Regions from separate parts of the Sedimenticola sp. genome, predicted to be linked through region 3. Evidence: predicted binding sites of a transcription regulator. Region 3 holds the regulator's gene; each other region holds the start of a gene.
What was found. The regulator sigma-54, encoded in region 3, starts transcription at its own class of promoters, with help from an activator protein. The targets are predictions, from matches to a motif close to TGGCANGNTNCNTGCTT.

Region 1: the regulator sigma-54 is predicted to act here: its motif matches at 3,911-3,927, upstream of ACQY5R_RS06055 (hydrogenase small subunit).
Region 2: the regulator sigma-54 is predicted to act here: its motif matches at 4,504-4,520, upstream of ACQY5R_RS13890 (PEP-CTERM sorting domain-containing protein).

The regions. Positions count from the first base shown of each region.
Region 1 covers NZ_JBNKFS010000006.1:126,935-133,945, forward strand. Annotated here, with positions in the region: gene ACQY5R_RS06040 (HyaD/HybD family hydrogenase maturation endopeptidase) at 1-256, opposite strand, end outside; gene cybH (Ni/Fe-hydrogenase, b-type cytochrome subunit) at 253-936, opposite strand; gene ACQY5R_RS06050 (nickel-dependent hydrogenase large subunit) at 964-2,760, opposite strand; gene ACQY5R_RS06055 (hydrogenase small subunit) at 2,757-3,836, opposite strand; gene folE2 (GTP cyclohydrolase FolE2) at 4,408-5,205, shown strand; gene ACQY5R_RS06065 (hypothetical protein) at 5,293-5,703, opposite strand; gene ACQY5R_RS06070 (ABC-F family ATPase) at 6,017-7,011, opposite strand, start outside.
Region 2 covers NZ_JBNKFS010000020.1:39,840-46,850, reverse strand. Annotated here, with positions in the region: gene ACQY5R_RS13905 (LysE family translocator) at 1-235, opposite strand, end outside; gene ACQY5R_RS13900 (MFS transporter) at 658-1,884, shown strand; gene ACQY5R_RS13895 (malate synthase G) at 2,061-4,238, shown strand; gene ACQY5R_RS13890 (PEP-CTERM sorting domain-containing protein) at 4,564-5,142, shown strand; gene ACQY5R_RS13885 (gamma carbonic anhydrase family protein) at 5,415-6,047, opposite strand; gene ACQY5R_RS13880 (alpha/beta hydrolase) at 6,192-7,011, shown strand, end outside.
Region 3 covers NZ_JBNKFS010000013.1:92,649-99,659, reverse strand. Annotated here, with positions in the region: gene ptsP (phosphoenolpyruvate--protein phosphotransferase) at 1-403, opposite strand, end outside; gene ACQY5R_RS10920 (HPr family phosphocarrier protein) at 400-669, opposite strand; gene rapZ (RNase adapter RapZ) at 868-1,746, opposite strand; gene ptsN (PTS IIA-like nitrogen regulatory protein PtsN) at 1,838-2,314, opposite strand; gene hpf (ribosome hibernation-promoting factor, HPF/YfiA family) at 2,330-2,665, opposite strand; gene ACQY5R_RS10900 (RNA polymerase factor sigma-54) at 2,690-4,195, opposite strand; gene lptB (LPS export ABC transporter ATP-binding protein) at 4,318-5,043, opposite strand; gene lptA (lipopolysaccharide transport periplasmic protein LptA) at 5,051-5,566, opposite strand; gene lptC (LPS export ABC transporter periplasmic protein LptC) at 5,550-6,119, opposite strand; gene kdsC (3-deoxy-manno-octulosonate-8-phosphatase KdsC) at 6,162-6,686, opposite strand; gene ACQY5R_RS10875 (KpsF/GutQ family sugar-phosphate isomerase) at 6,739-7,011, opposite strand, start outside.

The DNA.
Region 1 (7,011 bases), on a different contig from region 3:
CGATCAGCTTCAGGGTGCCGGGCGGCAGACCGTAGTCGATGGCATCGAACACCAGCAACAGATCGGCCTCGCGCACCTCCTGCACCAGATAGACCCCCTGAGTGCCGCCATCCATGACCCGTACGTAGTCGGGCGTGTGATAGCGCTGCTGGAAGGCCTCCGCCGCGCGTACACCAAACCCTTCATCGGCCCACAGCAGGTTGCCGATGCCCAACACCAGGACCCGTGGCGGCCGATTTACCATCGCCCCACTCATGGCCGGTCATCCTTGAAGGTGCGCCAGCCGCTGATCATGGTGCTGATCAGGCTCTGGCGGGAGACGATATCCTCCCGGATCGCCACGTAGACGTGCAGCATGACGAACACCACGATCACCCACATGCCCCAGTGGTGCCACAACCGTACATCCTGACTCTGTCCCACCAGCGGGATGAGCCAGCCGAACAGGCTGTCCTGCCAACTCCCTTTTCCGGTCTGCTCCGCATACAGGGCAAAACCGGTCAACAACATGAGCAGTCCCCCTACTGTGATAATCGCCACCATGAACAGGTGGGCCAGCGGATTGTGTCCGACGTACTTCTTCGGCTCCTTCTCCAGAAAGGCGTACCAGCGCACCTCATGCAGCAGCTCCTTCCAGAATTGCAGCCGGTGGATCGGCAAGGTGAACAGTTGACGGGCGTGCCGGTTCCCCACCAGCGACCAGTAGATCCGGCCCAGGAATCCGACCGCGAAAATGTAGGCGGAGGCGAAGTGGACAAAACGGATATAGCCCATCAGGAAATGATCACTCGCCTCCCCCGACATACTCGGCAGGGGATTCGCCACCAGGTAACCGGTGACCGCCAGCAGGGTGATGGAGAGGGCGTTGACCCAGTGCCAGATCCGGACCGGGGCCTCGTACACGTAGACCGCCCCCGAGTTGATTTCTGTCTGCATAACATTCTCCTTTGAGAACATGTGGGGTTAACGCACCTTGACCTCGGCCAGATCCTGGCCGTCCTCGCTCATCACGTGGGTGGAACAGGCGAGACAGGGATCAAAACTGTGCAGGGTGCGCAGAATCTCCACCGGCTCCTCCGGTCGCTCCACCTTGGTGTTCATCAGCGAGGCTTCGAAGGCGCCGATGTTGCCTTGGCTGTCGCGCGGCGAACCGTTCCAGGTGGTGGGCACCACGCACTGATAGTTGGCAATACGGGTATCCTTGATACGGATCCAGTGGCCCAGGGCGCCGCGCGGTGCCTCGGAGAATCCCACTCCTTTCACTTCCGCCGGCCAGGTCTCCGGATCCCAACGTTCCACGTTGGCGGTGCTGCTGTCACCCGCCTTGATATTCGCCAGCATCTTGTCCATGAAGTAGCGCATCTTGTCCGCCGCCCACTGCGCCTCCAGACCGCGTGCCGCGGTGCGGCCGAGGGTGGAGAAGAGCGCCGACACCGGCAGGTCCAGGGTCTTCAGGGTAAAGTTGATCTGTTCGGTGATCTCCTTGTCGCCCTTGGCATAACCGACGATGTAGCGTGCCAGGGGGCCCACCTCCATGGCGTGTCCGCGCCAGCGCGGCGCTTTGATCCAAGAGTACTTGGCCGTTTCATCGATCTGGCGGATATCGGTCTTGCTACCCTGGGTGTTGGCGCCCAGCTGGAAATTAGCCTCAGTCACCCCGTCCCAGGGGTGCAGCCCCTTGACGCCTTCCGGGTACTTGTACCAGGAGTGGGGCACGAACTCCTGGATTTCGTCCGGATTGCGCAGATCCACCTCGTGCACCTCTTTTAGGTTGCCGTTGATGATGGCGCCGTGTGGCATCATCAAGTTATCCGCCGTGTAATCGTTGGCACGATCCGGGATATCGCCATAGGCCAGCACATTCATGCCGGAGAGACCGCCACCGTAAGTCCAGCCCTTATAGAAACTGGCAATCGCCAACAGGTCCGGTACGTAGACGTTATTCACGAACGTCCGTACCTGATCGATGATCGAGGAGATCTGATTCAGGCTGGACATATTGAGGGCGCCCACCGCCCCCACACCGTCCAGATTGATGGCACAGGGCACGCCGCCCACCAGCCAGTTGGGGTGCGGATCCTTGCCGCCCAGGATGGTGCGGATCTTGACGATCTCTTTCTGGAAATCGAGCGCCTCCAGGTAGTGGGTCACGGCAATCAGATCCACCTCCGGCGGCAGCAGGTAGGCGGGGTTGGTCCAGTAACCGTTTTTGAACGGTCCCAGCTGGCCCGACTCGACAAACTTCTTCAGCCGGTTTTGGATATCCCGGAAATAGCCCGGCGAGGAGAGTGCGTGGTGCGGCGAGATCTTCTGCTGCAGCTCGGAGGTCGCCTTGGGATCGGCCTTCAGAGCGTTCACCGGGTTGACCCAGTCCAGGGCGTGCAGATGATAAAAGTGCACCAGGTGATCGTGCGCCTGCAGGGCCAACTGCATGATATTGCGGATCGAGTTGGCGTTCTCCGGGATCTGGATCGCCAGCGCATCCTCCACCGCCCGCACAGAGGTAAGCGCATGGGTGCCGGTGCAGACGCCGCAGATACGCTGGGTGAAGGCCCAGGCGTCGCGCGGGTCGCGCCCCTTCAGAATCACTTCCAGGCCGCGCCACATCGTGCCGGTGGAGACGGCATTACGGATCACGTTGTTCTCATCCACGTTGACTTCGCAACGCATATGCCCCTCAATCCGGGTGACCGGATCCACCACCACGCGCTTGCCGGAGTCGTCCAGGGAAAAACCATTGGGTGTCTGTTTCGTGCTCATTGATCCTGATCCCCTTTATGCTGAGCCTGTTTGATAGCGGTGACCGCCAGATGGGCCGCGGCCGCGGCGCCCACGGTGCCGGCGGCGGCGATACCGACCTTGTCGGCATTGGCCTCGATACCGAACTGGTGGGTATCGGTGACCCGGTCATAGAAACTGCCCTTGTCCCAGAAGCCATCTTCGGAACAGCCGATACAGCCGTGGCCAGCCTGGATCGGGAACGACAGACCGCCGTTCCAACGCACCGTGGAACAGGCGTTGTAGGTGGTGGGGCCCTTGCAACCCATCTTGTAGAGGCAGTAACCCTTGCGCGCCGCTTCGTCATCCCAATGCTCGACAAACTGACCGGCATCGAAATGGGGACGCCGGTAGCACTTATCGTGGATGCGCTGGCTGTAGAACATCAGCGGACGCCCCTGGCGATCCAACTGCGGGAAGCGATCGAAGGTGAGGATGTAAGTGATCACCGCGGTCATCACCTCGGCGATGGGCGGGCAGCCCGGTACCTTGATGATCGGCTTGGCGGCCAGCCCCGGCACCTTGTGTACCGGCGTGGCCCGGGTGGGATTGGGACGCGCCGCCTGCACGCAGCCCCAGGAGGCGCAAGAGCCCCAGGAGATGATCGCCTTACAGTGCTCGGCGGCCTTGCGCAGCTGCTCGACGAACGGCTTGCCGCCAATAATGCAGTACATGCCGTCCTCATCCAGCGGGGGGTTACCCTCTACCGCCAGAATGTAATTGCCGTCGTACTTGTCGATGATCTCCTCGATGATCGCCTCCGCCTCGTGTCCAGCGGCGGCCATGATGGTGTCGTCGTAATCCAGTGAGATCATCGATAACACCACATCCTTGGCCAGCGGATGGGCCGAACGGATGAACGATTCGGAACAGCAGGTACACTCCAGGCCGTGCAGCCAGAGTACCGGAATGCGCGGTTTGGTCTCCATCGCCTCGGCGATGGTCGGCGCAAAGGCCGGTCCCAGTCCCAGGGCCGAAGCCGTCAAACTGCAATATTTCAGAAAACTGCGGCGGGTGATCCCCTGTCGCCGCATCACTTCGTAAAAGGTCTCGCTCATTACCCGACTCCTCCAGTGCGTTGGTGGGGTGGTGCGGCTTTATGGGATTTCCTGCCACATCCTGGAGGCCGGGAGTGCAACGGCTGTGCCAATCCATTTTTTTTGATATTTATCAGTTTCTTGCGAGGCACCGTACATTTTTTCAATGACGACAAGTGGTTAGTAACGTTTTAGGTTTGATCGAAAAATTGGCAGGAGTGATTCCACGTAATTACCAAGGTATTAACTGGGAAACCGGGCTGGATCGATGCAACGGGGTACGAAACCCCACCAGCGACTATCTTTATCCCCCCAGCGACTACCCCTCCACTACTAATCAACGCTAAACAGTTGTTTTAACTTGCCTTTATTTAACCGGAACGATACATCAATCAATACTGATGTTGCACAGAGGCAGGACAGCCATCATAATTCCCGGTCCCCTGGCGGCCATCGCGCCCTGAAGTAAGGAAAACCCGGCAAACCGCCGGTGTTCGCCCGCCGTCAAACAGGGTAGATTGCAAGCAAGGGCATTATTGTTGGATGCGTAGGCCGGATCGTGTGCGCACCGTTGTAGCGAGGAATAGAGACAGTGACGACCACCACTGAGATTGCTGACGTACAGAGCAGCGTCGATACCCGGCAGATCGCCATCAACAAGGTGGGGATCAAAGACATCCGCCATCCGGTGCGGGTCAAAGACCGTAGCGACGGCGAGCAGCACACTATTGCCAACTTCAACATGTATGTGAACCTGCCGCACAACTTCAAGGGCACCCACATGTCCCGTTTCGTGGAGATTCTCAACTCACACGAAAAGGAGATCAGCATCGACAACTTTAAGGTGATGCTGCAGGAGATGGCGGAAAAACTGGAAGCGGAATCCGGCCACATCGAGATGAACTTCCCCTACTTCATCAACAAAACCGCGCCGGTCTCCGGCGTGCAGAGCCTGCTGGACTACGACGTCACCTTCATCGGCGAGGTGCATAACGGCAAGCCAACCACTTATATCAAGGTGCAGGTCCCAGTCACCAGCCTCTGCCCCTGCTCCAAGAAGATTTCCGAGCGGGGCGCGCACAATCAGCGCTCCCACGTCACGGTACAGGTGAGAACCTGCGGTTTCGTCTGGGTTGAGGAGATTATCGACCTGGTGGAGAGTCAGGCCTCCTGCGAACTCTACGGCTTGTTGAAACGGCCGGATGAAAAATATGTCACCGAGCGCGCCTATGACAATCCCAAGTTTGTCGAGGATATGGTGCGCGATGTGGCCGGCAAGCTGGATCAGGATGAACGCTTCTGCGCCTACGTGGTGGAATCGGAGAACTTCGAATCGATCCACAACCATTCCGCTTATGCGCTGATCGAACGGGACAAGGAAGCCGAGTAACCTGAGCCAAGGTGAATTAAGCCAAAAGGGCGCCACAGGCGCCCTTTTTAATTGGATCGTTCTATTTCAGAACTGCCACCACTCATGCTACTTAATCGACTGCGGTTCCTGAATCGCCGGAATAACATTGCCGTTCATCAGCACCACAAAATAGCGATTCTTGATCTGGTGGTCGTGCTCGGTTCTCATCTTCACCATATAGTGCCATTGCTTCTCAAAATGGGGCAGCTTCCTCAGCTCAATCTCTTCCAGTGTCGCATCTTTCAGCTCGGCATCCGAGGACACGTACTGGTGGATGGAAGCCGCCACTTTTTCGATGGTCAGCGGCGGCACCTCCTTAAAGGGGTGCCAATAGTGTGTCTCATCCACATCGCTTGGATTGATAAAGGCGACAACCCGTGTGCTATCGACATACTCAAAGATTTCGACCGGGTAGCCTGTCGCAAAAGCGTTCGCGCTCAGCAACACCGGTAACCATGCAAGCCATCTGAATGACATATTGATCTCTCCAGATTAAATGAATTGGGTCATTGAGCGACCACCTCATGCGGCAATCCGTGTGGCAACAACTGATGGCCCTTCCTTACGGGTTCCGGACAAAAGACCGCGCCGTCAATGCGCCAGGAGAACGGGAATAATGCCGCTACAGCGCGCGGATCCCGGCGGAAAAAAAAACACCGCCGTTCCTGGTCCGCATGGGATATCTGATCCCTGATTGATCAAGTATTGTAACATGGGGTAGAGGACGGGCTAAAACAAAACAATCCGCCTGTAGTATAAACAGGCGTTATCGCCACCCATGCCTTGAGGACTAACTAGCCGCCCGCTGCCTGCTACCCTCTTCAATTCCCTGGCTACGCAGGTATTCGTCATAACTGCCCTTAAAGTCATTCACGCCCTGCGGGGTGATCTCGACAATGCGGGTAGCCAGGGAAGAGATAAATTCACGATCATGACTGACAAAGAACAGCGTGCCGGGATAGTTTTCCAACGCCAGATTGAGCGACTCGATAGACTCCATATCCAGGTGATTGGTCGGTTCATCCATCAACAGGATATTGGGCCGCTGCAGCATCAACTTACCGAACAGCATGCGTCCCTGTTCGCCACCGGAAATCACTTTCACTGACTTGTTGATGTCATGCTGGGAAAACAGCATGCGCCCCAAGGTACCGCGAATCACTTGTTCATCATCGCCATTCTGTCCCCACTGAGACATCCAGTCGAACAGGTTCGAATCTTGGGTAAAATCGGCAGAGTGATCCTGGGCGAAATAACCGATATTGGCATTCTCCGACCAACGCACCTCACCGCGATCAGAAGGCAAATCGCCGACCAGTGTGCGCAGCAGCGTGGTCTTGCCGATGCCGCTGGCACCGATAATGGCCACCCGCTCGCCGACTTCGACCTGCAGATCGAGTTTGTCGAACAGGGGGGCTTCACCATACCCCTTACTCAACCCTTCTACCTCCAGCGCCAGCCGGTAGAGCTTCTTGGTCTGGTCAAAACGGATATAGGGGTTGACCCGGCTGGAGGGTTTCACCTCGTCAAGTTTTATCTTGTCAATCTGGCGTGCCCGGGAGGTGGCCTGCTTGGCCTTCGAGGCGTTGGCGCTAAACCGACTGACAAAGGTCTGCAGTTCGGCAATCTGCGCCTTCTTCTTGGCGTTGTCGGCCAGCAACCGCTCCCTGACTTGGGTAGACGCGGTCATGTAATCGTCGTAGTTGCCCGGATAGATACGCAGTTCACCGTAGTCGAGATCGGCCATGTGGGTACAGACGCTGTTCAGGAAGTGCCGGTCATGTG
Region 2 (7,011 bases), on a different contig from region 3:
CCAGAATCCGGATCAGGGTAAACACGCCGCCCCAATGTTCGGCAATGGCCGCCAAACCGTAGCAGGCAAAAACCAGGTAGATAATATCGCTGATCGCCATACCCAGCGCCAGCGTGACGCAAGCCGCCGCTCCCTCAGTCATGGCCCGGGCCAAAATCGCAAACACCCCGGGGCCCGGCGTGATAGAGAAGATGAAGATGGCCACAAAAAAGGCCAGTGCGCTTTCTGCCGACATGGGAATAGACCGTATGGACCAGTGATGAACCTGTCGCATCATAACCTATTGGCACAGCCAAGACAGCCGCCAAAACAACAATAACAGCGCGGCCTGCCGGCTTCCGCGGCTGAGGCTATCGGTGGCATGCGCCCGGCACAGTGGGCGCGTCTGCAAAACTGCCGCGCAACTTCTCTCCCGCGACACAGGCAGCGACTCCTGCGGTCTGTATACAGATGAGAAAAATTCATCAGCAATTGAAAAATCATCATTTGTACAGAGGCATACACATAAATATATTTCCGTTCATGGGTGATTCAATTCAACTCCGACCCCCGCGGCCCGATCGGTTGCAGATGAAATTAACCCCTCCCTGCACCTGTTATTAAACAAGCCGAAATCGGGTACCATTCGAAATCCACCGAAACCGAAGGAAATTCATCGTGAGTCCACAAAACCTCAACCTGCCTCAATGGCGCACGCCGCTGCTGATCATTATCGCCGGCTGCCTGGTTGCCATGATCGGCTTCGGCATCCGCTCGGTGTTCGGCCTCTTTCTGGAACCGATGACCCTCACCCACGGCTGGAGCCGGGAAACCTTCGCCCTCGCCATGGCCATCCAGAACCTACTCTGGGGCATCGGCGTCCCGGTGGCTGGCGCCATGGCCGACCGCTACGGGCCGCCGAAGGTACTCTCGTTCGGCGCCCTGCTCTACGGCATCGGCGTGTGGGGTATGGCCACCACCGACAGCAGCCTCGGGCTACATCTGTTCGGTGGCGTACTGACCGGTCTCGGTATCGCCTTTTCCGCCTTCTCCATCGCTCTGGCCGCCATGGCCAAGGTGGTCGGGCCGGAGCGGCGTACCCTGGTATTGGGTCTCGGCACCGCCGCCGGGTCCCTGGGGCAAGTGGTTTTCTCCCCGCTTGGCCAGCAATTCATCGCCGCCTTTGGCTGGCAATCGGCACTGCTGATCCTGGCCGCCAGCGCACTGATCATCATTCCCCTCGCCTTCGTGCTGCCGGGCAGTCATACCCATATCGGTGAGCCCTCTTATGATCAGTCACTGGTCGAGGCACTGCGGGAAGCGGCGGGCCATCGCGGATTCATCCTGCTCACCACCGGCTTCTTCGTGTGCGGTTTTCAAGTGGCCTTTATCACCGTCCACTTCCCCTCTTACGTGAAGGATCTGGGACTGGCACCGGAAGTGGGCGCCTATGCCCTGTCGATTATCGGCCTGTTCAATATTGCCGGCTCCTTCCTATCCGGCGCCGCCGGCACTCGCTGGAGCAAAAAGGGCGGTCTTGCGTTTATCTATGTCAGCCGGGCGGCGGTGATCACCGCCATGTTGCTGGCACCGAAAACGGCCCTCACGATCTACCTGTTCGCCGCCGCCATGGGGATTCTCTGGCTCTCCACCGTGCCGCTCACATCCGGCATCGTTGCCCAGGTATTCGGCGTGCGCTACATGGCGACGCTGTTCGGTATCGTCTTCTTCAGCCACCAGTTGGGCAGCTTCCTGGGCGTCTGGCTGGGCGGCCGTCTGTATGACACCACCGGCACCTACAACGCCATCTGGTGGGCCGGCGTGGTACTGGGCTTGCTGGCGGCCATCATCCATCTTCCGATCAATGAAAGACCCCTGGCTCGACTGGCGGCGGAAACCGGCTGAGCAAATCCCCTGATTCGCCAGGGGTACATTCCATACAGGTTTTTGATAGACTGATTATTTGCTGTTATCCCCTGACCCGGCGAACTTGTTTACACCTAACAGTGCGGAACCCCACCGCAGTGCGGGAACGGGTGACGGCAATCCAATCGAATATCAACCGTAACCAAGGGCTTTACATGACAGCACGCACACAGATCGGCGGCCTGCAAATCGCCAACGTGATCAAAGAGTTAGTTGAAAACAAGATCGCACCCGGAAGTGGCGTCAGCGCCGCGGAATTCTGGAGCCAGCTGGAACATATCGTCGACGACCTGGCACCGAAAAACCGCGCCTTGCTGGCAAAACGGGATGAATTGCAGGGCAAGATCGATGCCTGGCATCAGCAGCACGCCGGCCAACCGCTGGATGCCGCCGCCTACAAAGCCTTTCTGATCGAGATCGGGTACCTGCTGCCGGAAGTAGCTGATTTCACTATCGAAACCGACAACGTCGACCCGGAAATCACCGAGATGGCCGGCCCCCAACTGGTCGTGCCAATCAACAACGCCCGCTACGCCTTGAACGCCACCAATGCCCGTTGGGGCAGCCTGTATGACGCCCTCTACGGCACCGATGCCATTCCCCAGGACGGCGAGCTGGCCATCACGGCCGACTATAACCCGGCCCGTGGCGCGAAGGTGATCGAGACCGCACGCAACCTGCTGGACGAGGCCGCACCGCTGGCCCGCGGCAGCCATAAGGATGCCACCGACTATAGAATCTCCACTGGAAAACTGTCCGTTACTCTGAGTGACGACAGTCGCAGCGAACTGGCGCAACCGGAAAAGCTGATCGGCTTTAACGGTGACGCCGAAGCACCCAGCCAGATTCTGTTGCAAAACAATGGCCTGCATATCGAAATCCAGATCGATCGTAACTCGATGATCGGCAACGCGGACGCGGCCGGCATCAAGGATCTGATCCTGGAGGCTGCCATCACTACCATCCAGGACTGCGAAGACTCGGTCACCGCCGTCGATGCGGAAGACAAGGCTGTGGTCTACAGCAACATGCTGGGCCTGTTCATGGGTGACCTGACCGCCGACATGGAGAAGGGCGGCAAGTCGATCACCCGGCACTTGAATCCGGACCGCACCTACCAGACTCCCAGCGGCGGCAGCCTGACCCTGCCGGGACGCAGCCTGCTGTTTATCCGCAATGTGGGCCACCTGATGACCAACGAGGCGATCCTTGACCGTAACGGCAACGAGATCCCCGAGGGCATTCTGGACGGCATGATGACCGCCCTGATCGCCCTGCATGACCTGAAAGGCAACGGTAAGTATCAAAACAGCCGGCGTGGCAGCATCTATATCGTGAAACCGAAAATGCACGGTCCGGAAGAGGTCGCCTTCACCTGCGAGCTGTTCAGCCGCATCGAAGATGCACTCGGACTGGCACGCCACACCATGAAGGTCGGTATCATGGATGAAGAGCGCCGCACCACGGTTAACCTGAAAGCCTGTATCCAGGCCGCCAAGGAGCGCGTGGTCTTCATCAACACCGGCTTCCTCGATCGCACCGGTGACGAGATTCACACCAGCATGGAAGCCGGTCCGGTTGCCCGCAAGGAAGAGATGAAACAGCTCCCCTGGATCAAGGCCTACGAAGACTGGAACGTGGATATCGGCCTGCGCTGCGGCCTGCGCGGCAAGGCGCAGATCGGCAAGGGCATGTGGCCCATCCCCGATCAGATGGCCAACATGCTGCAAGCCAAGGTCGCGCACCCCATGGCTGGCGCCAACACCGCCTGGGTACCCTCACCCACCGCCGCCACCCTGCACGCCATCCACTATCACCAGGTCAACGTGGCCGAGCGCCAAAACGAGCTGGCTTCGCGTGAACTGGCCAGCCTGGACGCCATCCTGGAAATCCCCCTGATGGGCGACCGCCGCTACAGCGCCGAAGAGATCCAGCAGGAGTTGGACAACAACGCCCAAGGCATCCTCGGCTATGTGGTACGCTGGATCGACCAGGGCGTGGGCTGCTCCAAGGTGCCTGACATCAACGACGTGGGCCTGATGGAGGATCGAGCCACCCTGCGCATCTCCAGCCAGCACATCGCCAACTGGCTGCGCCACGGCATCTGCTCGGCGGATCAGGTGATGGAGACCCTTAAGCGCATGGCCGCGGTGGTGGATCGGCAGAATGCCGGTGACCCCAACTACCGCAACATGGCGCCCGACTTCGACGGTGTCGCTTTCCAGGCCGCCTGTGATCTGGTGTTCAAGGGTTGTGAACAACCCAGCGGCTATACCGAACCGGTACTGCACGCCCGGCGGCGCGAGGCCAAGGCGAAGTACGGACAGCGCTAAACGACCGCGTATGACAAAAAAGCACCGGTGTATGCCTCTGGCAGCACCGGTGCTTTTTGTTATGCGCCAGCTAAATAATCGATCAGCATGATGGTGCCGTCTCGAACGGTTTCAGCGACAGCACATTTAAAACCACGCCGGCTCTCTTACCCTCAACCCACCATCGATAAATAACCAAAATCCGACACGCCCAACTGTCAATGAATTTTACACCCCGTATCCGGAATACATAGAGCCATCCTGTAAGTCATTGATATTAAATACGTGGCATGATAAATGCCTAGTTTTTCATAAGGAGTTAAATGAACGAAAAAAAGGTTCCTTCATGAAAATATTAAAATCGATTCTGGCCACCGCTCTGTTGATGGGCCTTTCTGCCACATCCGCATATGCTGTACCCGTTCTGTTTACCTATACAGGTCAGGTGCAGTCGGTCTCAGGCGTAGGGGGTCTTACATCCATAGGCGATACCGTAACAATTGAAGTGATATCTGATAATGGCGGAAACAGCTTGTTATCCCAAACTTGGGGGGTTAATGACACCATTTCCGCGACGTTTACCGCAGGTGGATACACAGCCAGTTTTTTTGATAGCTGGTTTACAAGCGGGAGTTCAACAGGATTTTCTACCGATGCCACCGGAGCGTTACTGTCGACTAATTGGTTCGGAACAGGTAGTACCTCAGCGACCAGCGTTGATAATTTTGGGAATGGAATCTACCTCTATAACGTTGGCGTGAATGCGAGTAACGGGGGGAATATCAGCAGCACACCATCATTTGGGACGGTATCTGCGTGGGCTGATCCCACATTTGCCAGAGCATCCGTGCCTGAACCGACGTCTGTCGCCCTCATAGGCCTTGGCTTGGTTGGTTTTGGTTTTGCTAGAAAAAAACAGAAATAGAGTGGATTGATCATTATCCAAAGACCCCACCAAAGCCGGCTTTGGTGGGGTTTTCTACTTTATAGCCCAGCAACTTCACCCCAGGCCGCTTGTAAAAAATACAAGTACCGGTGTATGCCTCTGGCAGCACCGGTGCTTTTGTCCTGGTATGGAAGTGGGCACCTCTTGACCCCAGATCCGGGAAAACCATCGTAGGGTGCCGGTGAGCTTGCGAACCGCATCCTACCCGCTATTCACGGCCGCTTCCAAAAAACGAAGTCGGATTGTTTCGATTAATCCTGCTCCGACCCGGAAGCGACAGGAAGTGCCGTATCGGTTATCTGGTCCGAGACATGCGCGGCAAGCGATTCGGACAAGCGACGGGTGATCTTGACCATATCCACCTCATCGCGTTCGAAGCCGTAAACTGTGAGTGGAAAGTTCAGCGGCCGCTGGATCTCCCAGATCTGCTCATGGGCATCGGGAGGCAATACCTGGGCCGGATTGCCGACCGCCACCCAGCCGATGGGCACCGTGGTCTCCTCTGCCAAATGGGTCTTCAAGTGGACCACGCCATTGATGCGGACTTCGCTGCCCCGCCCGATGTAGGCAGCGTGAAAGATGGCACTGCCGGTAGCGATGAACACCTGATCTTCCAGGGTGCAACCCACCACATGGGCATTGGGACCGACCAGGCAATTGTTACCGATGTTCAACGGATGGCGTGCCGAACTGCGCAGCACCGCATTCTCCATAATGATGCACTCTTGCCCGATTGAGATAGCCCCGCTCTCCGCGATGACTTGGGCGCCAAACAGTATGCGACAGCCCGGACCGACCGTCACATCCCCACAGACAACCGCATTGGGCGCCACATAGGCCGTGGCGTCGATAGTCGGCATCTTGCCGTTATGTTGGATCAACATGTTAAACCTCCTAGCTGCCAGTTGTATTAAGTCAATTATTTGAGGCGGGCTTACGGCATGAGTCTATCATGGCCGACAGATAGAGATAGCGTACCAGAAGGCGGCGTCACCAACCCTTTAGAACCGATAGGCTATGCTGACACTATGTCAACGCCAGAGTTATCCCGAACCTTGCTCTATCTGTTCTCAACCCTGTTTGGGGCCTATCTGCTGCTACTGCTGGCGATCTATTTCAACCAGCATAAACTGCTCTATCTTCCTCATCTCCCGTCGAGAGAAATCGCCACCACCCCGCAAGCCGTCGGCTTGACCTACGAAGAGCTCGAGCTCAATACGGCAGATGGCGAGCGTCTGCACGGTTGGTACATCCCGACCGATAACGCACGGGGTACGCTGCTGTTCTTCCACGGCAATGCCGGCAACCTCTCCCATCGACTCGATTCGCTACAGATTTTTCATCGCCTCAACCTCAATGTACTCATATTCGATTACCGGGGCTATGGACGCAGTAGCGGACAACCGAGCGAGAACGGTACCCAACTGGACGCACGGGCCGCCTGGGCATACCTGGTGGACGAACGTGGTGAGTCACCCGGGCACATCGTGCTCTTCGGTCGCTCACTCGGGGCATCGATAGCGGCCCGGTTGGCGACCGAGAAACAACCGGCGGCACTGATTCTGGAGTCCGCCTTTATCTCGGTTCCCGAACTGGCCGCCGAGCTCTACCGGTGGTTACCGGTAAGGTTCCTGGCCCGACTGCAGTATCGAACCCGTGACACCCTCTCTCACGTGCATTGCCCGGTGCTGGTGGCCCATAGCCCGGACGATGAGATCATCCCCTACCGTCACGGCCGGGTCCTGTATGAAACCGCTCCGCCGCCCAAGGCGTTTCTACGTTTAACCGGCGATCACAACATGGGCTTTCTCCTAAGCGGAGAAAGTTATATACACGGGATTGATGCCT
Region 3 (7,011 bases):
GCTCCACGTCGTCCTTGCGGGTCCGTAGGTAGGGGTCATCCATGGTGTCGAATACTTGAACCAGCGAATCGCGCTGTAACTGCAGTGCCCATTCTGCCGCATAGGCGTGTTGCTGTATCAGCTGTATCGGTACTTCTACCAAGGCGGCATCATTCATCATCAGCAGGTGGGTGTCGATGAAAGCGATGATGTCGGAGCGGGTGGTGCTGGGGATTTTTTCGCGTATTCCCTGAAGCCGTTCCCGGGCGCCCTTTATCGCCAATCGGAAGCGCTTGATTTCACCGGGGATATTTTTACTGTCGATAGTTCGCGGACTGATATCCAACAGTCCACGCTGCAGAATATGGGCTTCGCCGATGGCAACGCCCCGGGTGATGCCGATGCCGTTTCCGGCAAAGGTCATTCAGGTTCTCCAAACCGGTCGTTAATCAATGCCTCCAATGCGGCGGCGGCCTCGATTTCATCCTCTCCCTCTGTGGTGAGGGTTAGTTCGGTTCCCTGACTGGCGGCTAACATCATCACCTCCATGATACTTTTTCCGTTGGCCGGCCTGGCGTCGCGGATCAGTTGAATGGTGCTGCTGTACTGCCCCGCTTCGGTGATCAGCTTGGCTGCCGCCCGGGCATGCAGTCCCAACCGGTTGATAATGGTTATCTGTTTCGTGACCATAAAAAGCTCAATTCGCCCCTACCATGGGGAAACAATATCTCACAATCGGCTTCCGTGACAAAATAGCAGGCCGGGTAGTCGTTCAGATAGTTTGTCCGCTCCCATGGTGGGAAATATATTTTTATTATTTTGAATGGAAATAGGGGCCGGCTTTCAGCCATGCGGTGGGGTCTACGGCCGCCTTATATTCCTGGCCGATTATCGCTCCGGGGCTGATTCCCGGGGCAGGTCACGATGACGGGTCTGAATCTGTCTGCCACAGGTGCGGAAATGGGTTGCCAGTTGTTCCACCAGGTAGACGGAACGGTGCTGTCCGCCGGTGCAGCCGATAGCAATGGTCAAGTAACTGCGTCCTTCGGCTTCAAAGCAGGGGATCCACTGCTCCAGAAAACGAATCAGGTCCTCTTTGTATCGCTGCACGTCGCCGCTTTCTCCCAGGAAACGTTGCACGGCATCATCCTTACCCGTTAGTTGGCGCAGTTCGGGTTGCCAGTGGGGATTAGGCAGACAGCGGGCGTCGTAGACAAAGTCGGCGTCTCGCGGGACTCCCTGTTTGTAGCCGAAGGATTGAAACAGGAGGGATATTTTTGTATCCAGCCGTTCAGTGATACGGGAGCGAATGATGTGCCGCAGCTCATGCAGGTTGGTTTGGCTGGTGTCGATGCGGATATCGGCGACATTGAGAAACGGTGCCATCAACTTCCGCTCGTAGCTGATCGCCTCCGCCAACGGCCTGGCACCACCGGTCAGCGGATGTCGGCGGCGGGTTTCGCTGAAGCGTTTAATCAGCGTTTCGTCCTGCGCCTCCAGGAATATCACCTCGTAGCGGATTTTCTGTGTCTTCAGCGGTTGCAGCAGGTTGGCGATACTCTCGAACTCGGCCGGCGCATTGCGCGCGTCAATACTGATGGCGACCAATTCAAAGCGTTTGTCCTGTCTGTTGACCAGCTCGCCCGCCAATGCGGGGAGCAGGAAAACGGGCAGGTTGTCGATGCAATAGTAGCCCTCATCTTCCAGGGTGTGCAGTGCGACGCTTTTTCCAGAACCTGAAAGTCCGGTGATGATGGCCAACTTCATAGGGTCTCCGTTACCTCTGTTTACACCTTTGGGTAGTTAGGGCGTGTCTTCCTGCAGCGATAACAGAGATCCTTCTAAGGTGGGTGACAGATCAGCCGTTGGCGCTTTTCGGTATGGGCTCCTGTTGTATGAATGCCTGCAGCAGTGCCTCCCTGTCTTGGCTTTTACGCAGGCGCTGACAGAATGTTTCGTCACTGAACAGGGTAGCCAGTTTTGCCAAAAGCTGCAGATGTTCTTCGGTTGCCTCTTCGGGGACCAGGAGGCCGAAAACCAGATCCACCGGTTTTTGATCGATGGCGTCAAAATCGGCGCCTGACTGGAGTTGAATGAAAGCGCCACGTGCTTCGGTGACGCCGGCTACGCGGGCGTGAGGCAGGGCGATGCCATGCCCCAGCCCGGTGCTGCCTAATCGTTCCCGCTCGAGCAGTTTGTCGAACACCGTGCCCTGATTTAGCTCCTCCGAGGCCGTTGCCAGCAGGCCTGCTATCTCTTCGAGTATGCGCTTTTTACTAGCAGCCGGATTCGCCACGCTGATGCGTTCGGCATTTATGAAATTTGCGGGAAACATGGTTTTGCCTGTTGATTAGATTTCAGCGTTGGCAGGATCGATTCCTTTCATGCCTACACCATTGCGGTGATTGGTACTCTTCTCCTTGAGTTTTTTGACCTGTCGGTCGACTTTGTCCACCAGACCATCGATGGCGGCATACATATCTTCTTCTACACAGTCTGCAAAGACATCGGCGCCATTCACGTGGAGTGTGGCTTCGGCCTTTTGGCGCAGCTTCTCGACACTCAGAATGACATGGATTTTGGTGACATGGTCAAAGTGTCGCTCCAAACGTTCGAACTTTGTCTCGACATAATTGCGCATGGCTTCGGTGATGTCCACATGGTGACCGGTGATGCTGATTTGCATGATTTGCTCCTTGGTTACTGGCCTCTAGACGAGGCGCTTGCGCTCGTTTGATGGCGGTATCGCCATAGACTCGCGGTATTTTGCTACCGTCCGCCGTGCGACCTGAATGCCCTGATCGGCGAGTATGCTCGCCAATTTGTTGTCGCTGAGAGGCTTGTTCGGCTTCTCGGCAGCGACCAGTTTTTTGATCAGTGCGCGTATCGCGGTGGCGGAACACTCTCCGCCTCCAGCCGTGCTGACATGACTGGAGAAAAAATATTTGAACTCGAGCGTACCCCGGGGGGTATGCATATATTTTTGTGTGGTGACCCGTGAAATGGTGGATTCGTGCAGTTCCAGGGCTTCGGCGATATCCCTTAGCACCAACGGTTTCATCGCCTCTTCGCCGTGTTCGAAGAACCCCCGCTGCAGTTCGACAATCTTGGTCGCCACCCTTAACAGTGTTTCGTTGCGGCTCATCAGGCTTTTGATAAACCAGCGCGCTTCCTGAAGATGATTCTTCAGATAGTTGTTGTCATCGCTGTTGTCGGCACGGCGGATCAGTCGCGCATATTCCGGATTGACCCTGAGTTTGGGCGCCGCTTCGGCATTCAGGTCCACGTGCCATGTGCCATCCCGGCGCGTCACGAAGACATCTGGAATGACGTATTGGGGTTCAGTTTCGGCCACCAGGCTGCCTGGGCGCGGTATTAGCGAACGGATCAACTGGTTGATCGATTTCAGCGTGTCATCATCGATCTTCAGCTTGCGCTTGATCTGGTTATGATCCTGCTGGGCCAAAAGCTCAAAGTGATCGCTGATCAGGCGGGTGGTGAGCGCCATGGCCGGATGGGGCTCCGGAAGTTGACGCAGTTGGATCAGCAAGCACTCCTGCAGATTGCGTGCGCCCACCCCTGGTGGATCGAATTGTTGAATTCGGTGCAGTACCGCTTCAATCTCATCCAACTCGACCTCTTGAGCGGCCATGCTGTCGAGTATCTCCTCCAGTTCCATTCGCAGGTAGCCATCCTCATCGATGCCGTCGATGATGGAGACGGCAATCTCGCGATCCAGATCGCTGAACGGCGTCAGGTTTAACTGCCAGGTGAGATAGTCGTAGAGGGTGCGTGCACTGCGGCGCTGGGAGAGGTAGTCATTGTCACCCGAGTCTCCCCGCGAGGCGAGCCCGGAAGAGGGAGGGAGCGCGCTGTCGTATACATCATCCCAGCCGCTGTCCACCGGCAGATCTTCCGGCATGGAGTTTGCCTCGCCGTTGATCTCTTTTTCGTTATTGAGGTCGTTGCTGGTGGCTTTATCCCCTTTCAAGCCATCGCCATTGAGCCGCTCAATAACGCTTTGCTGTTCGTTGCGGCGGGCGTCTTCCCGCGCGCTGTTGTCCTCTTCGGTCTCCAACATCAGGTTGGAATCCAGCGCTTCCTGGATCTCCTGCTTGAGATCCAGGGTCGAAAGCTGCAGCAACCGTATGGCCTGCTGCAATTGCGGCGTCATGGTGAGATGCTGGCCAAGTCGAAGCTGGAGCGTTTGCTTCATGCGGTTATCTAGATCTGGTACGTAATTTGTATGTTTTTCACAGCTTCATTCTAGCGTAAAAAGCGAACAGGCGCACAAGGAGAAAATGCTTTGTTGCTGTGAATCAAACCTAAGTCGATTGGTTATAAACTGAACTCTTTTCCCAAATAGACCGAACGGACTTCCTCGTTGGCCAAAATCTGCTCCGGTTCGCCCTCGGCCAGCACCTTCCCCTCGCTGATGATATAGGCGCGCTGGCAGATTCCCAGCGTTTCCCGCACGTTGTGGTCGGTTATCAGTATACCGATGCCGCGGGCAGAGAGCTCCCGGATGATGTTCTGGATATCCTTGACCGAGATGGGGTCGATGCCGGCAAAGGGTTCATCCAGCAGGATAAAGCGCGGCTCCATGGCGAGCGAGCGGGCGATCTCGAGGCGCCGCCGCTCACCTCCGGAGAGGCTCATCGCCTGGTTGTTGCGCAGATGGGTGAGATTAAAATCCACCAGCAAGGCTTCACAAGCCTCGATCTTTTCCGGTCGATCCAGATCTTTGCGGGTCTCGAGTATGGCGAAGATGTTGTTGAAGACGGTTAGCTTTCGGAATATAGACGGTTCCTGGGCCAGATAACCCAGCCCGAGGCGGGCCCGGGCATGCATAGGCAGGGCCGTGATGTCGTGTCCATCTATCTTGATGGTTCCCCCTTCCGACGGCACCAGCCCGGCTATCATATAGAAGCAGGTGGTTTTACCGGCGCCGTTGGGGCCCAGTAATCCGACCACCTCTCCGCTGGAGAGATTGAGTGAAACACCGTTCACGACGGCGCGGCGGCGATAATGTTTCGCCAGATTTTCGGCAGTTAAGACAGTCATCGGTGAGTTACTTTTTACCGCCGATGGTTACCTTGACACGCTCTTTACCCTTGGCGCTGGTGCCGGCCTTGACCACGGCCCGTGCGCGGTCGTAAATGATCCGGTCGCTTTTAAAGGTGTCCTTGCCCTGAGTGAGCACGGCATCGCCGGTCATATTGATGATTTCACTGTTGGCGAAGTATTCGGCCTTTTTTGCTCGACCCTTGATCGTTCCCTTGTCGCCCTCGGTGTCTTGTTGAAAGGTGACCGGGTTTCCGACGGCCTCAATCTGATCATTCTGCTCCTTACGCTGGGTAACGGTGACTTTGTCCGCCTTAAGGATAATACTTCCCTGTGTCAGTACCACATTACCTTTATAGGTGCTGATACCGCTGCGGTCGTCGATGTCTACGCCATCCGCTTCGATATAGATAGGCTGATCCTTGTCCGACTGCAGGGCGCTGGTCAGTCCTGGCAGGATCAGCATCAGGGCAAGGGCGAACCACCGGCGGCCAGTGTGATGGGGCTTAGGGATTGACTTCATAGCGTCCTCGTACATTGGCTAGTAGTTTGATTCGGATCGGCTGCTGCAGCCAAATCTGCATGCCTTTGGCGTCGATGCGGTCTGCATTGCTGCGCGCATTGACCTGGGCATCCGTCTCCACATAGTTGTCCCGCGGTTGCACGCGCAGATCACGGGTCCTGATATGCAACGGCCTTACTCCCGGAGCCGCAGAACGGTCAATTTTAACCGCACCCTGCAAAAGAAGCACCTCTCCGTCTCCGGATAGCCAGCCGGTCTCCGATACGACGCGCCAGGGGGGGCGGTCCAGATCGTAAAGTGTCAGTCTGGGTTGGAGGAGCTCGGTACTGTCATCATCCATGAAGTGGGTCAACCGTTCCGCAACCAGGCGCTTCCCGGGGCGACCGGAGAGATCCATCATAGTGGAGTCGACACCTTCCAGGTAATAGTCGGCACGGTGTTCCTGGGCGGCGTGTGATGATTCGTCCAGTGAACTTTGCCGGGCGAGCCAGAGCGTGCCGCCCACCAGTGCCAGCAGTAGGCCGCCAATCACCAGATTTCGCTGTTCGATCATCAAGCGTGATGCCTCTTCAATGATGCCAGTGCGTGGATAGTATCAGCGCAGATACTTCTCATACGCCTGCTCCAGGGTGCCCTGTGCTGCCATCAGCATTTCGCAAATTTCCCGTGCAGCCCCGTGTCCGCCTGCCGCCTGGGTCTGCCAGTGGGCATGCGCTTTCGCCAGCTGATGGGCGTCCTGTACCGTGATGGCCAACCCGACCTGGCGCATGACGGGCAGGTCTACCACGTCGTCACCCACATAGGCGATCTGTTCATTACGCAGGCCCAGCTTGTCCCGCAACGCTTCAAAAGCGGGCACTTTGTGGCGTTGGCCCTGGAAAACGTGTTCGATGCCCAGACTCTCCATGCGCAGGGCGACTACATTGGAAGTGCGACCAGTAATAATACCTATCTCGATGCCGCTTTTTTGCAGTAGCTTCATGCCGAGGCCGTCTTTGGAGTTGAATGCCTTGTACTCTTGGCCATCATCTCCCAGATAGAGGCTGCTGTCGGTCAGTACCCCATCCACATCAAAAATGACTAAACGAATCTGCTTCGCCCGGTTTAATGTCTCCTGCATCTTACTTGTCCTTCATACGGCGTTCATTGGGTTGCTGTCGTGACTCTCCGGGTCAGACAATACCGGCCATCAGCAGGGAGTGCATGTTCAGGGCGCCAATCGGTATCTGCTGGTCATCGACGATAAACAGAGAATTGATTTTTTTCTCCTGCATGATCTTCAGCACCTCTGCCGCCAACATGTCGGCGGTGGCCGTGGTACTGCCGTGGGTCATCACGTCGGCCACCAGGCAGTTGCGTATGTCGATCGGGTGGTCGAGGGTGCGTCGCAGATCGCCATCGGTGTAAATCCCCTTGAGACGGCCCTGGTCATCGGTTACCGCCGT